DNA from 2 places in the Alteromonas sp. ABD4_190 genome. Region 2 is predicted to be linked to the other one. Evidence: predicted binding sites of a transcription regulator. Region 2 holds the regulator's gene; the other holds the start of a gene.
The links. The regulator FNR, encoded in region 2, switches genes on or off when oxygen is low (the NO sensors DNR and NnrR bind a similar motif). The targets are predictions, from matches to a motif close to TTGATCTAGATCAA.

Region 1 (7,696 bases), on a different contig from region 2:
TATGCGCATCACATCAATAATTCGAACCACACTGGCTGCTTTACTACTTCTTCTTTGTTCAAACTCTACTTATGCCGCCCAAGCAGATGGGCTAGTCGTTGGCGAGAATGTTTTGGCAACAGTGCTCAACACCGAAATTCGAGTAGTAGATGTAATGCCCAGTGAAGAAAAGCGTCAAAACATGAAAGAGCAGGCGAAAGATAACTACGCCGAAATGCTCGAATATGTCGCCCATGTAAACGCGTCTAACAAAATTTTCGAACTAGTGTTAGAGGATTACGTTAAGGAAAAAGGTATTACGCTTGACCAAGCGCTAGTAAATAAGTTTATCGATAAGTTTAAAAGCCAGGTATCTAGCGAAACTTCATCAAAACCTATCGAAGAAATAGCGGTTAAGCAGGTAATGCAATTCCAAGGTGAAAAAGCCATGTTCGAAGAGTTTAGCGGTCGTGTCGTTTTTCGACAGTCTAACCCGCAAATGCCTATTGATGCTTACAATAAACTACTCTCTCGCTATCGTGATGCGGGTAAACTTAACATAATAGATGAAGACCTAAGCGAAACGTTTTGGGATTTATTCTCACCTCCTTATCAGTATGAAATTTCTCCCGAAAACGTGGATTTTTCAAAGCCTTGGTGGCTTTAGATAAAGTATGAGTAACAAAACAAATATAAAACTGAAAGTGTTGGGGATGCAGGGCCAGGTTCCACTATGGCTAATGATAAAATGAGCGGTATAGACGCAATAGATAAAGCTATTTTGGCCATGCTTCAGAATAATGCTGATACGCCTGTTGCAGAAATCGCCGAGCAAGTCGGGCTAACGGTAACGCCCTGCTGGCGGCGCATTCAAAAGCTAGAAGATAAGGGTATAATTTCTAGGCGAGTGGCGCTGTTGCAAGCAAAGCAGCTAGGCCTTGCAATGACGGTTTTCGTTCAAGTGAAAGCAGGAAGGCACGATGGAAAATGGCTAGCAAGTTTCGCCAAGCACGCAGCGTCATTTGATGAAGTTGTTGAATGTTATCGTATGTCAGGGGAGTACGATTACTTGCTAAAAGTCCTCGTCACCGATATGGATTGCTTCGACCACTTTTATAAGCGATTGGTTAACGGTATAGAGTTTTCAGACGTTACGTCTAGCTTTGCCATGGAACAGATTAAGTACACAACCTCAGTCCCTTTAAACCACATTTAATACGCCAAAAAAATGGGGCCGGTTTGACGGGCCCCATATAAATTAATGATTTTGGTCTTCAACGTGCTGGTCGGCAAATATCTTGGATTTCTTTTTAATTTTACATCCTAAGATACGCTGCGCATTTTTACGGCCGATGTAATGAGCGACTGTATAGGGGTGCGCGCGTTTGAAGAACCGTGAGAACGAATGGAATACATTTTCCATAGTATTGGCTCCTTCTAGTAAAAATTGCCCCAAATAAAATATAGTAATATTACAGTTTGATGTCAACAAAATAATTGTCATTAAACAATTTAGATATCTCGTTCACATGATAAGGATAGACTAAGTACAACTGAGCACCCTCTATTCATTGATATACATTGTTCGAGAGAAAGGATCATATCTTGATCGCAGGTTTTCAGATCGAGTTTCCGAGCAGGTTATAGTCGTCGCCGAAAACGCCACAGGCCAGAAAGTAGTTGGAAACAGAATAAACTCACAACGTATAAGCGCCAATTATAGCGCTGAATAGAAAGTGAACACCACTGACTATCAGTGATGTTCACTATTGTTTTGAGTAATTAGGATCTGCTGGGATCCCAATAATAAATACTAGTAGTAAGAAAGCTTCTCTGATTTACCGGAGAAAATCTTATACACCATGGCCGTATAAGCCAGAATGATTGGCACAACAATAACTACACCGACTAGCAAGAAGCGCAGGGAGTTAGCGTCACTGAGCGCATCCATCACCGTCATCTGCCCAGGTATAATAAACGGGTAGTAACTAATGCCAAATGCGGTAAAGCAAAGTAAAAATACAAGCAAGGCTATAAAGAACGGAAGCCATTCGCCTTTACCTTGAGCGTCAGGCAGCTTTTTAAGCAATACCCCACACAATGCTAAAAGCGCAAAACATGCTACGGGTATAGCAAAAAGCACATAGCCCCAAGGTGCAGACAGCCATAAGTCTCGCACATCATCGTGTAGGGTTAAATTAGCGATACTTACTGCAGTAATTCCCACAGCCAGTACAACCAACCCTCGGCGTGCCCAATAATATGCTTTTTCTTGAAGCTCTCCTTCGCCTTTGAGTATTAACCAGCATGAGCCAATAAATGCATAGGCCGCTGTTACTCCAAATGCCGCAAGTAGAGCAAAGCCTTGAGCCCAAATATCAGTGCGAAGCCCTGTCACGTAAATACCTAACATGTATCCTTGCGCGAGCGTAGTTAAAAGCGAACCGTATTTAAATACTAAATCCCACTTACGCTTTTTCACCTGCACAACCTTGGCGCGAAAATCGAATGCCACACCGCGCAAAATAAGCCCTAACAACATGAAAGTTGCAGGTAAGTACAGAGTTTGCAGAAACTCGCTATGGGCTTCAGGAAAAGCAATGAGCAGTAAGCCTATGGCAAGCACAAGCCAGGTTTCATTGGCATCCCAGTAAGGCCCAATAGAGGCTATCATATCGTCGCGAAAAGCCTCTTTTCTTGGCGGTATTAATACGCCAACACCTAAGTCATAGCCATCTAAAATAGCGTACAGTAATACAGATAAACCAAGTAAGCCGACGTAGATGTTTCCAAGCATTTCTGCTGATACATTTTCAAACATGTTTGCTCTCCTTATACCGTGCTTGGGTCAGGTTCAGAGGGTTGCATCTTAGCCTTCGCTACTTCGCGCTCTTCCGTCGTTATTTCCTCGATTTCCACTGCTTTTCTACACATCAACATAAGCGTTCCCATGTATGCGATTAAGAGCACCGTGTAAATGACGAGGTAAAGCGTGAACGACAGAGCAATATTGGCCGGTGGCAATTGGGTAACAGCATCAGCGGTTCTTAAGACGCCACTCACCAAATAAGGCTGTCGACCTATTTCTGTAACGTACCAGCCAGCTAACGTTGCTATCCAGCCGCTAAATGCCATACCTGCAAACGTACGTTTCAGCCACACAGGAAATTCTTTCTTGCGAATAAGGTAAAGACTACCAAGCCATGAAACAGCCAGCATTAGCATACCCATACCTACCATGACTCTGAAGCCGAAGAAAACAGGGGCTACAGGTGGGTGCTCTCCCTCAAACTCATTAAGCCCTTCTATCTCTCCTTTGAGCTCATGGGTAAGAATTAAACTTGCACCGTAGGGAATAGGAATTTCAAAATGATTCTCTTTGCTTTCTTCGTCAGGAATTGCAAAAAGCAACAAAGGTGCGCCTTCAGTGGTTTCCCAAAGCCCTTCCATCGCTGCCACTTTTTGAGGTTGATGTTCAAGGGTATTTAAACCGTGCATGTCGCCCGCAAAAATTTGCAGCGGAATTAACACTGCCGCCGTATAGGTGGCAGTTTTAAGCGCGAGCTTAGGCGCAAGCTTGTCGTCGCCTTTAAGCATGCGGTAGGCTGAAAGCCCGGCAATAAGGAAACTAGCCGTTAACCCAGACGCCAACATCATATGAGCAAAGCGATAAGGGAAAGATGGGTTGAAAATGATTTCTTTCCAGTTGGTGGCATACACCACACCATCGACTACTTCAAAACCTTGTGGGGTTTGCATCCAGCTATTAAGCGCTAATATCCAAAATGCAGATGTTGTGGTGCCGAGAGCGACTATAAGGGTGGATGCTGTATGCAGCCAGTTAGGAACACGGCGTATACCAAATAGCATGATGCCTAAAAACGTGGCTTCTAAGAAAAAAGCGGTCAGTACCTCGTAACCTAAGAGCGGACCGGCCACGTTACCCACTTTCTCCATGAATCCAGGCCAATTAGTGCCAAACTGAAATGACATTGTGACGCCGCTAACCACGCCTAATGCAAAGCTTAGGGCAAAAACACGTACCCAAAAACGATACATGCGCATCCACACAGGGTGACCTGAAATGTTAGAACGCAGTTTAAAATAGAATAGAAACCAGCCCATCGCCATGGTGATGGTTGGAAATAAAATATGGAAACTAATATTTAACGCAAATTGTAATCGAGACAGCAAGAATGCATCCACAGAGAGCCCCCTTAGTTAACGCTGTTTTTCCCCGGAAGCAGCTTGTCCTTAAGCTCAAGCATACGGCCCACGCCAGAACCTAACTTCATCAACGTGTTTAGCTTTTCAGGTCCAAGATTTTGAAGCTCTTCAGACCATGCCGTAATTGATTCGAGTAAATCATGAATTTCGTTCAGTTTATGTTGGGCGTTTGCCTCCTTTTCATTAGCAGGTGCGTCAAGAAGCAAATCCCGAAGCAGGCTCATGGTTGGGTCTATTTCGCGCTTTCTGCGCTCTTCAAATACTCTGTTTGCTAATGTCCAGATATCGCCAGCGGGAATAAAGAACTCTTTTCTTTCGCCGGGAACGTGATGTTGTTTTACTAGGCGCCATGATTGAAGCTCTTTTAAACCCATACTGGTATTGCCTCTGGAGATATTGAGCGCATCGGCAACCTCTTGTGCCGAAATGGGCTCTTCGTTTAATACAATAAGCGCAAGAATTTGCCCTACTGTTCTATTAAAACCCCAGCGACTTCCCATTTCGCCAAAGTGCATGACTGCAGATGTAATTAAAGGCGTCATTTTCATTCTTATTTTCCAGAAGTTTCAGAAATTACTGAAAGTTTATTGCGTCAGATCAAAAAAAGCAACAATAAAAAGCTTTGTAAGCTAAATTTTATTGATAATTTAATAAAAGTTAATTAGGAAAGTTTCAACGATATTGCATGCTTTGGTTGCAATAAGTTGTTATCGTGGTTGTGTAATTAAAACCCTCATGAAAGTTAGCTTTCAAAATTTCTCGGCCAAGGCAATGCAACACGTTACAGATAAAAAGATAAAGACGCTTCAGAACTGCGAAGATGAAGCTATTCACCTAATCGAAAGTGTTCAAAGCTTTGGTTACGTTATAGCGGTAGACCCTGAAACTAAAAAAATTCAGGTGTTCAGTGAAAACATCAATGAACTATTTAAAGTCAGTATCACTGCGGGTGAAACCCTTATTACTGAACTCATCGATACCCCTTCTGATGATGCCCCCACTTTTCAAAGTATTTATCAAAGCGTAAAAGGCGGAGACACGCGCCGAGCGTATCAATGGAAATTTGCCGACAACGCGCTTCATTTAGACAACTGGGAAAAAGAGGGTAGCGGTGTCGCGTTCGATTCAAACGGTTTACTTGTTATTGAATTAGAGCCCACCCCGCAGCTTAGCTATGAAGCTGCCCAACAATGGGTACCGATGGACGTAGATATTCGCACATTGCTTCCTGATGTGGATGGATGCGAGTCTATCAGTGATGTCGCAGACGCCATTGCGGGCGTATTTAAGCGCTATATAGGGTTTGATTCGGTGATGGTTTATCAGTTCGATAAAACCTATAGCGGAGAAGTAATTGGCGAAGCAAAATTACCAGCTTCACGCTCTTTCAAAGGTTTGAAATTTCCGGCATCTGATATTCCTAGCCAAGCCCGAGCTCTGTACTTAAAAAATCGCGTACGTTGCGTATTTGACGTAGAACAAAACCCTATTGCTTTAAAGCCAACAGTGCAAGAAGCAGAGCGACCGCCACTGGATTTATCCATGTCTATGGTTCGTTCAGTGTCGCCGGTTCATATTACTTATCTTAAAAACATGGGTATACGTTCATCGTTTTCAGTGTCCCTTGTGTTTGAAGGTAAACTTTGGGGGTTACTTGCTTGTCACAATAACGAGCCTAAATATATCGACCAAAAAAAGCGTTTGGTATGCGAATCCCTCGGTCATCTCTATGCGTGGCAGCTACACACTAAAGCCTTGCATGAAAAGAAAGAACAGTTTCAAATTCGCCAACGTAAGCTAAACACTATTATTCATCAGCTTACTGGCTTTGCTAACCCGCTTGAGGCGATAACCCAAAAAGAAAAAGGCCTTTTGGATGTTGCCAATGCATGTGGTATGGCGGTTATTACCCCTGTAGATAAATATTTAGTAGGTAAAACGCCCTCTGAACAAACATTAACTCGCCTTCTCGACAAATTCGTCATTCCAAATTCTGAAGAGTCAATTGCTATTAGCAAGCTGGCGGAAGAAGTGTCGGAGCAATGTGACCTCAATGGCATTCGCGGCATGTATATATCCTGTGTATCTGCCAAGCTTGGTTACTACACGGTTTGGTTTAGAGAGCAAAAAGACAAAACCATACGATGGGCGGGCCGCGAAGCCGCAAACAAAGATATTGGTAAGGTACTAACGCCTCGTAATTCCTTTGATATGTACTTACAAAGTGTTGCTGATGAGTCGATTGAGTGGAGTGAGGATGATCAGCTTATAATAGAAGGTTTTGATCATCTATTTATACCTTACGCGCTAAGCCTGAAAGCTTCGCTCGATAAGCAAATTAGTAAATTAGAAGAGTTAGATAAAGCTAAAGATCAGTTTTTAGCGAGTATTTCCCATGAACTTCGTTCACCCCTTAATTCAATTGTAGGTTGGACCGATTTAGCCCTGATGGATGTGACGAATGTCGATAGAATGTCCGACGCATTAGGCGTTATCAAACGCGCTGCGTCTACACAGGCCGCCTTAATAAATGACATTTTAGATTTGTCGCGCATTATCTCCGGCACCATGAAGCTCAGCACGCATTCACTTAATATTGCTTCATCTATTTCTGAGGTGGCTAAATCATTTGAAGCGGGCTTTGCCAGCAAGAATATCCATTTGTCGATCAATTGCGAAGACGAGCATACTCAAATTCTGGGTGATAATTTGCGTATTAAGCAGGTGATAAATAATCTGCTCAGTAACGCTCTTAAATTTACAGCAAAAGGCGGAACCGTACATGTGCGGGGCCGAAGAGAACATTCAAATTACTTGTTTCGTGTAAAAGACAACGGTAAAGGAATGACCCAAGATCAGATAGCCCGGGTTTTTGAGCGCTTTTACCAAGGTAAAGATTCTCATAACAAACTCGGCTTGGGGCTGGGTTTATCCATTGTAAAGAGCTTAGTTGAAATGCACGGCGGGGAAATTCGCGCCGAAAGTGATGGACCAAATTCCGGGACTACTTTCTTTGTATCTTTGCCTATTGCTCCTCTTAGCTTGCACGATGACATTATCGAAACCAAGAATAGCGAAATCAGTGATTTAACCGAGTCTTTGCGTTTAAGCGGTTTACGAATCTTGGTAGCAGAAGACGAGCAAGACGCCCGTGACTTTATAAAGTTATTTTTAGAGTCTAACGGTGCCCGCGTCAACGTAGTTAAAAACGGGCTGCTCGCATGGAAAGAGCTAAACGATATGCCCGAAGCTTTCGATCTATTACTGTCGGATATTGGCATGCCGGAAATGGATGGGTTAGGTCTAGTGTTAAAAATAAGAGCTAGCGAAATCCCCGAGATTGCGAAGCTCAACGCTGTGGCACTTACTGCATACGCCTATACATCAGACCGCGTTAAAGCCCTTAAAGCCGGCTTCAATAATTACGTATCTAAACCCGTTGACGGAGAAGAGTTGCTGACTATTTTGGAAATGTACATGCCAGAAACGT
Region 2 (7,696 bases):
CTATTACTTAGCCGCTTTTTAGAACATCGTAGCCGTCATCGCGCCGCACAGATTTCTGCCAATATGATGCAGTATGTACCCGTTTCAGCCACCAAATTACTGCCAGATGGCAGCCTAACCGAGTGTCTGGCAAAGCAGTTAAAAATTGACGATGTGGTGCTGGTTAAGCCTGGTGAAACGATCCCCATTGATGGGGTGGTGACCGAAGGTAACGCAGCGGTTGACGAATCTATGCTTACCGGTGAGTTTAACCCGGTGCGCAAGTCAAACAGTAGCACCGTATATGGTGGTACTGTGTGTCAAGACGGCAGCCTTACCATTAAAGTGACACAAACTCTCAAAAATGCACTGGTAAATCAAATTGTAAGGCTGCAAGCAAGTGCTATGGCGAATAAGCCTAAAGCGGCACAAATAGCTGATAACTTTTCTCGATATTTTGTGACAGCTGTCTTGCTGGTTTCTGCCTTAACTTATGGCTTTTGGGCCTATAACGGCAGTGATGATGCGTTTTGGATCACCATTTCCGTGTTGGTAGCAACCTGTCCTTGCGCATTAGGGTTGGCTACACCATCAGCGTTAACCTGCGCTATGGCAAAGTTAAACCGACAAGGTATTTTACTAAAACGCGCCGATGCGCTTGAGCAAATCACTGGCATTGACACTATCGCACTCGACAAAACCGGTACGCTGACACAAGGTAAGTTCACTATATCAAACGCCTGGTATGCTGACGGCGTAGACAGCCAAAGTGCGCTATCAATCGCCCGCGCGCTAGAATCTCGCTCTGAACACCCAATTGCTAAAGCCTTTAGCGCCAATAAAGCCCTTGGCGATAGTAACGTCCATGGTACGGATAATGCCTCCAGCAGACAAACTATCCACAATGTGGTTAATTTTACCGTGACGCCAGGAGGCGGCATCAGCGGTGAAATTAACGACACCTTGTTTTCAATGGGCTCTGCCCAATTTTGTGTCCACGAATCACAACAAAAGCTTCTTAAGGATTATCCGTCAGCCAATGTGTTTGTCACCTTGAAGGGCCGTATTATGGCGGCGTTTGAGGTAAGCGACACGTTGCGAGAGGATACTCAAGAAACCTTAAATATTCTGGCAAAAAGTCACACCCTTGCAGTATTAAGTGGCGATACACAACAAAACGTGGACGCTCTTACCGCTTCCTTGCCAATATCAACAGCTAAAGGTGGGCTCACACCAGAGCAGAAATACGATGCTGTACAGGCTATGCAGCAATCTGGCGCGAAAGTAATGATGATGGGTGATGGTATTAATGATGCACCTGTGCTCGCCAGTGCAGATGTGGCAATTGCAGTGGGTAATGCCACAGACGTGGCTAAAACTGCTGCTGATGTCATATTACTTGGCGATCAGCTACTTTCTGTACCTGAACTGATTAAAACCGCTCACCAAGTGAAGCAAAAAATTAGACAAAATATAGGATGGTCGGTAGGTTACAACGTTTTGATTCTGCCTTTCGCCGTGTCTGGCCTACTTTCACCGTGGATGGCTGTTGTTGGTATGTCGTTAAGCAGTATTATTGTAGTCACAAACTCAACGCGACTTTTGAGCAAATAGCATGAGTATTATTTACGTATTAATTCCAATCGCCATTATCATAGTCGCTGTCGCTATCGTGATATTCTTTTGGGCGGTGAAAACTAATCAATTCGAGGATCTAGACCGTCAGGGGTACAGTATTCTATTTGACGATGACCTTCCGCCAGAAGAAAAAAAGCTAGCTGAGCAACGCAAGCAACTTCAAGACAATAAAGTAGACAAAAGCCAAGCGCCAAATGGAAGGGATTAACTACTTCTCTGCCTTTCTTATCGGCTTAGCCGGCGGAGTTCACTGTGTGGGAATGTGCGGTGGAATTGTCGCTGCGCTAAGGATGGTATCGCCTAAAGGCGCTTCAGCACTACCCTATACCCTTGCCTATAACATGGGACGTATAGTGAGCTACACCATCGCCGGAGCAATAACCGGGGCGCTTGGCAAAATAGCCGCCGACTACGTGCCCCTTGCCAACTATGCCCTATCCTTGCTAAGCGGCCTTATGCTGTTGTTGCTGGCCTGTTATTTAGGCAAATGGTGGACGGGTTTAACGGTGTTGGAAAACGCAGGAAAAGGTTTATTTTCCAAACTGCAGCCATTATCTAAGCGTTTTTTACCTTTTAAAACCCCTTTTAGCGCTATTCCCTATGGTTTTATTTGGGGTTGGCTTCCTTGCGGGTTGGTGTATTCCACACTTACCTGGTCTCTCGCGGCGGGGAATGCGCTAGAAGGCGCTGCTATTATGTTCTTCTTCGGTTTAGGTACATTACCCACCTTGCTCGCCGCAAGCGCTGGTAGCCAGTATATAGTTCGATGTTTTCAACATAACCATGTTAGACAAATTATTGCAGGAATAATGGCCATATATGCCGCTTATCTTATTCATAGCGCAATCGTTTAAAAATGGGTGTATTATTGTCGGGTATTCTTTTACAGAGCGTGCATTATGAGCAAAGGAAGCCAATTTTCTATTCACTGTCAAAACTGTAGTTTCAGTCACCTGTGTTTACCGGTGGCGTTAAACAAAACAGAAATCGAATCTCTTGACGATATTATTGAACGCAAGAAGCCGCTTCATAAAGGTGACACGCTGATTCAAACTGGTGATAAATTCCGTTCTCTATTTGCAGTGAGAACCGGTTCATTCAAATCATTTGTGACTAATACCGAAGGTGAAGAACAGATTACCGGTTTCCACTTTCCTGGTGACATTATCGGTTTCGATGCATTAAGAGAGAACAAACACCAAAGCTACACCTCTGCGCTAGAAACAGCCATGGTGTGTGAGCTTCCCTACGAGACTCTCGACGAAATGTCAGTGCAATTTCCAAAGCTGCGCCACCAGATCATGAGCTTCATGAGCGCTGAAATAAAACAAGATCACGACATGATCATGCTTTTAAACAAGCGTACTGCAGAAGAGCGTTTATTATATTTTATCTCACATCTTTCTCAGCGCTTTGAGGAACGCGGCTTTTCCCATAGAGAATTCCACTTAACCATGACGCGCAACGAAATTGGAAACTATTTAGGCTTAACGATAGAAACCATTAGCCGTTTACTGAGCCGTTTTCAGAAGGAAAACATTATCAAGGTTGACGGTAAATTGATCTCTATTTTGGATTTTGATCGGTTAAATACCAAGTTAGAGGCGTTAAATGGCCCTAGCGTAGTCTGTAACGGTTAATTTATTCTTCTGGTATCTTTAGCGCGCTACATGCGCGCTTTTTAGTTTTAACCTTTAAAGTTTCACTGTATTCCCTCACTGGGTTACACGATATCCATCCATTGTGCGTTAAAGCTCCCGTAACATTCGAATTGGCCCTTTTTTTATCAACGAATTATTTAATCCTTGATCGAAAACAACTCACGTTTTTCTAAATGTCGTTTATAGTTAATGTAAACGGTTTTGAAACAATATCGATGTCGACAGCCATACAAAGCTTTGTAGTTGAGGAGACGTTATGATTGAGTGTAAACGAATTCTTGCCGTGGTGGACGCGGAACGTGACAACCAGCCTGCCCTAAGCCGTGCCTATGAACTTGCGTCAAAAACCGGCGCCACGGTTACCGCTATGATGGTGGTATATGATTTGTCTTACGATATGACAACCATGCTTAGCCCCGACGAACGTGAATCAATGCGCGATGCCGTTACAAAAGAGCACGCCAAATGGTTATCTGCCCAGCTAAAAGAACAAGGCTTTTCAGAGACCGATATTGTGGTTGAGTGGAACAACCGTACTTATGAGTCGATTATTTATTACGCCCTTAATAACCAAATTGACTTAGTGGTAAAAGCCACTAAAAAACATGACGACCTTGCCTCAGTGATCTTTACCCCTACAGACTGGCATCTAATGCGCAAGTGCCCACGCCCTGTACTGCTCGTTAAAGAACACGACTGGCCAGAAGGCGGTGAAATTATAGCTGCAGTAAACGTAGGCAGCGAAGATGACGAGCATGCTGCGTTAAACGACAAGCTTACGATCATCGCTAACGATTATGCTTCTTTGTTGAAAGGTAACGTTAATTTAGTGAATAGCTACCCTACAACTCCACTTAACATTGCCATTGAAGTGCCAGAGTTTGACCCTGATACGTATCACGATGCGGTAAAAAATCATCATATGAAAGAAATGCGTAGTCACGCGCTGAAATATGGTATTCCAGAAAATAAATGTGTGGTGAAAGAAGGCTTGCCTGAAAAAGTTATCCCGCAAGTGGCTAAAACACTCGATGCCGAGTTAGTTGTAATAGGCACCGTGGGACGGGTTGGTATTTCGGCGGCGCTTATTGGCAATACTGCCGAGCACGTTATTGATGAACTAAATTGTGACGTACTTGCGATTAAGCCAGATGGGTTTGAATCACCGATAACCGTGTAGTTAACGACTTAATTGCGCTTAAATACCAAGACACTTGGTGGCGACAAATGGCGAATCGGCGATGGGCGTTAAAAAAAACCTGCGCATTTAGCGGTTTATTCCGAGAGTTAATCATACACGCTTAAATCAGTACTTAACGCTTCTCGATAAATTTAACAACACAGCCATAGTCTCGAAAAGGCGCTTTAATGTATAATGGCACCTTTATCACAAACCAAGCTAGTTAATTATGAGTTTAGGCACAAGCAGTGCTGATGCGCCGACGTTAAACGCCGCGCAAAGTAAGCAAAAGTACAACTTCAACAAACTTCAGAAACGACTTCGTCGCAACGTGGGTAAGGCCATTGGCGATTTCGGTATGATTGAAAACAACGACAAGGTTATGGTGTGTTTATCGGGCGGTAAAGACAGCTATACCATGCTTGATATTTTATTGTTTTTAAAGAAGATTGCGCCTATTCATTTTGATATTATTGCGGTAAATCTTGACCAGAAGCAACCTGGTTTTCCTGAACATATTTTGCCCGAGTACTTAGACAGCATTGGCGTTGACTACAAGATTGTAGAAGAAGACACCTACTCTATTGTTAAAGACAAAATTCCTGAAGGAAAAACGACTTGTTCGCTTTGCTCTCGTTTGCGTCGTGGTATTTTATACCGCACTGCGAAAGAATTAGGCGCCACTAAAATTGCATTAGGTCACCACCGCGACGATATGCTTGAAACGTTTTTCCTAAATATGTTTCACGGGGGCAAGCTTAAATCTATGCCGCCAAAACTGGTTAGCGATAACGGCGAACATATAGTAATTCGTCCTTTGGCTTACTGCACAGAAAAAGACATTGAAAAATACTCTCAAGCTGCTGAGTTCCCGATTATTCCTTGCAACCTTTGTGGTTCACAGGAAAATCTACAGCGCCAGAACATAAAAGCAATGCTTCAAGACTGGAACCGCCGTTTCCCAGGTCGTATTGAATCAATGTTCCGCGCGCTTCAAAACGTGGCCCCTTCACATCTTGTAGACAGTAACCTTTATGATTTTAAATCTATCGTCACCCAAGACGGCCCCGTTGCTGATGGTGATATAGGATTTGATGAACCTTCTTTTGCTACAGAAAATAGCGCAGATCCCAGTGATGAAGACAACGCTATCGAAGTAGTAAATATTATGGAACCAAAGTAGATGAAGATTGGACTTGCATTAGGTGCCGGTGCCGCAAGGGGCTGGACACACATTGGTATAATTGAAGCTTTGGAAAAACTTGGCGTTAAAATCGACGTTGTTGCTGGTTGCTCCATTGGTGCTTATGTTGGTGCTGCCTACGCAAGTGGCAAGCTAGAAGGTTTAAAAGAATGGGCCTGTTCACTTAGCGACTGGCAGGTACTCGCTCTTATGGGTGTTGGATTAAGACGTGGCGGTATTGCCAGCGGTCAAAAGGTTTTCGACAAACTTGCCAGCGAGTTTTGTGTCTCCTCCTATGAAGAAATGCTGAAGCCCTTTGCGACGGTGGCAACTGACCTCTATACCGGCCGTGAAGTGGTATTTAATTCAGGTCCTATCGGTGACACTATTCAAGCATCGTGCGCTATTCCAGCGCTCTTTGCGCCCGTGGCACATGGTGATCGCTGGCTGGTAGATGGTGCGGTTGTTAACCCTGTACCGGTTAACTTGTGTCGACAGTTAGGCGCAGACTTTGTTATTGCGGTTAATCTCAACGCAGACTTTCGTCCGCTTAGGTTGGAAAAGTTAAGGCAAGACCACGAAGAAAACCAACGTAAAACCGAAGACTTTTTTACTAAAAGCCAAAATGTCTTACGTCAATGGTTTTCGCCTGATAGTAAAGAAGACAAAGCGTTAGATAGAAATGACGATAAAGACGAAGTTTTGTCTGACGCTGACAAGGTTTTAACTGACACTGACGAGGTTAAAACTGAAGAAGGTATTGCTTCTGATGTTATTGAAAAAGTAGAAGAAGAACTTACAGAAGTGCCTGCAAAGGTGAATAAGCGCAACCCGCCAGGAATTATGAGCGTAATGAGCAGCTCACTTGAAATACTTCAAGCTCGTGTTACTCGGTCTCGTTTAGCCGGCGACCCGCCAGATATACTAATAGAACCTCAGCTTACTGATGTAGGTATCATGGAGTTTCATAGGGCAGAAGAACTGTGCGCAAAAGGCGAAGAGACCATCGCGCGAATTGCAGAGCAAATTAGGTATCAGTTACTAACCTGATACCTAATTGTTCAAAAGATAGATTAACTTGAGGCCATAGCTGTAACACGCAGCGGCGCGTGTGGTAGCGTTAAGCCTTTCGCTTCGTTGATCCACTCTTGTTCTAAATGCAGAACGCCATTGTTAATTTGTACGCCCTGCGGCGTAACGAAATCTAAATTTTTGTCTTCGAACTGAATCATCAAGCCCTTCACCGATGGCATCATAAAAGACAAAAAGCTCCCCATTTCATTGAAAAAGGCTTCATACTGTTCGTATAAGAAAGTGAGTTCTTCTTTTTTGTAATACTGTTTTAGGTACTCGGGCTTGGTTTCAAGCTGCACCGACATATCACAAACGTTCGCACGTTCGTTTAAGTCGATACGTACCAGTGCATTAGCCAGTTTTAGTGCTTTTTCAGTGGGTACGGTAAAACGTCCTTCATCAGTAACGTCTAGTGGCATTGTTTTCTTGTCGGTAACGATAGATGCACCGTTAACCTCGCATAAACGCCCTTCACCTACACGAACAAAACCAAAGGCAAACTGAAGCGCTTGGGTATCTTCGTTATCTAGCTTTTTAACATGGCTGTAGAAACGGCTGTACTCTACATCTATCGTTTCAGCAGATACGGATGTACTAGCAAAACCGACAAACAGAGATGAAGCAAGAAATAATGCAGCGCGTATCATTCGGATAAAAACTCCTCGTTAAATAGGATCATTGTTTGAAGCTCTTCAACATAAGCGGCTCCTCGCTCGGAATAGTTCATCAGCCCTTCAGCTAGTGCAACACCTGTGATGGGTAATTGGTTAGCTCTCAGTCGGCTGCGGATCTCTCTTAAGTCAGCATAGGCATCGTGTCTGTTGAGGTTACGCATATAGGTGTACGTAGCTCGAGACAAGTTGTCAAACTTGGCCACTTCATGAGATGCGCCGTCGTTTCGACGACTCGGAACGAAACCGCACCCTTTTGAAAAACACCACAAACCGAAGAAGTTGTAGCCCTTCCTTGCAAATCGGCTTG

Region 1: a site for FNR is predicted at 4,794-4,807, ahead of ACXAFM_RS11645 (GbsR/MarR family transcriptional regulator). Genes of this name have one in related genera too.

The regions. Positions count from the first base shown of each region.
Region 1 covers NZ_JBSWWN010000001.1:2,639,734-2,647,429, forward strand. The annotation lists gene ACXAFM_RS11625 (hypothetical protein) at 2-646, shown strand; gene ACXAFM_RS11630 (Lrp/AsnC family transcriptional regulator) at 713-1,195, shown strand; gene ACXAFM_RS11635 (cytochrome d ubiquinol oxidase subunit II) at 1,793-2,800, opposite strand; gene ACXAFM_RS11640 (cytochrome ubiquinol oxidase subunit I) at 2,812-4,185, opposite strand; gene ACXAFM_RS11645 (GbsR/MarR family transcriptional regulator) at 4,197-4,754, opposite strand; gene ACXAFM_RS11650 (ATP-binding protein) at 4,978-7,696, shown strand, end outside.
Region 2 covers NZ_JBSWWN010000002.1:5,060-12,755, reverse strand. The annotation lists gene ACXAFM_RS17670 (heavy metal translocating P-type ATPase) at 1-1,593, shown strand, start outside; gene ccoS (cbb3-type cytochrome oxidase assembly protein CcoS) at 1,595-1,825, shown strand; gene ACXAFM_RS17660 (sulfite exporter TauE/SafE family protein) at 1,812-2,471, shown strand; gene fnr (fumarate/nitrate reduction transcriptional regulator Fnr) at 2,517-3,257, shown strand; gene uspE (universal stress protein UspE) at 3,535-4,458, shown strand; gene ttcA (tRNA 2-thiocytidine(32) synthetase TtcA) at 4,688-5,641, shown strand; gene ACXAFM_RS17640 (patatin-like phospholipase family protein) at 5,642-6,691, shown strand; gene ACXAFM_RS17635 (DUF2987 domain-containing protein) at 6,715-7,362, opposite strand; gene ACXAFM_RS17630 (glucosaminidase domain-containing protein) at 7,359-7,696, opposite strand, start outside.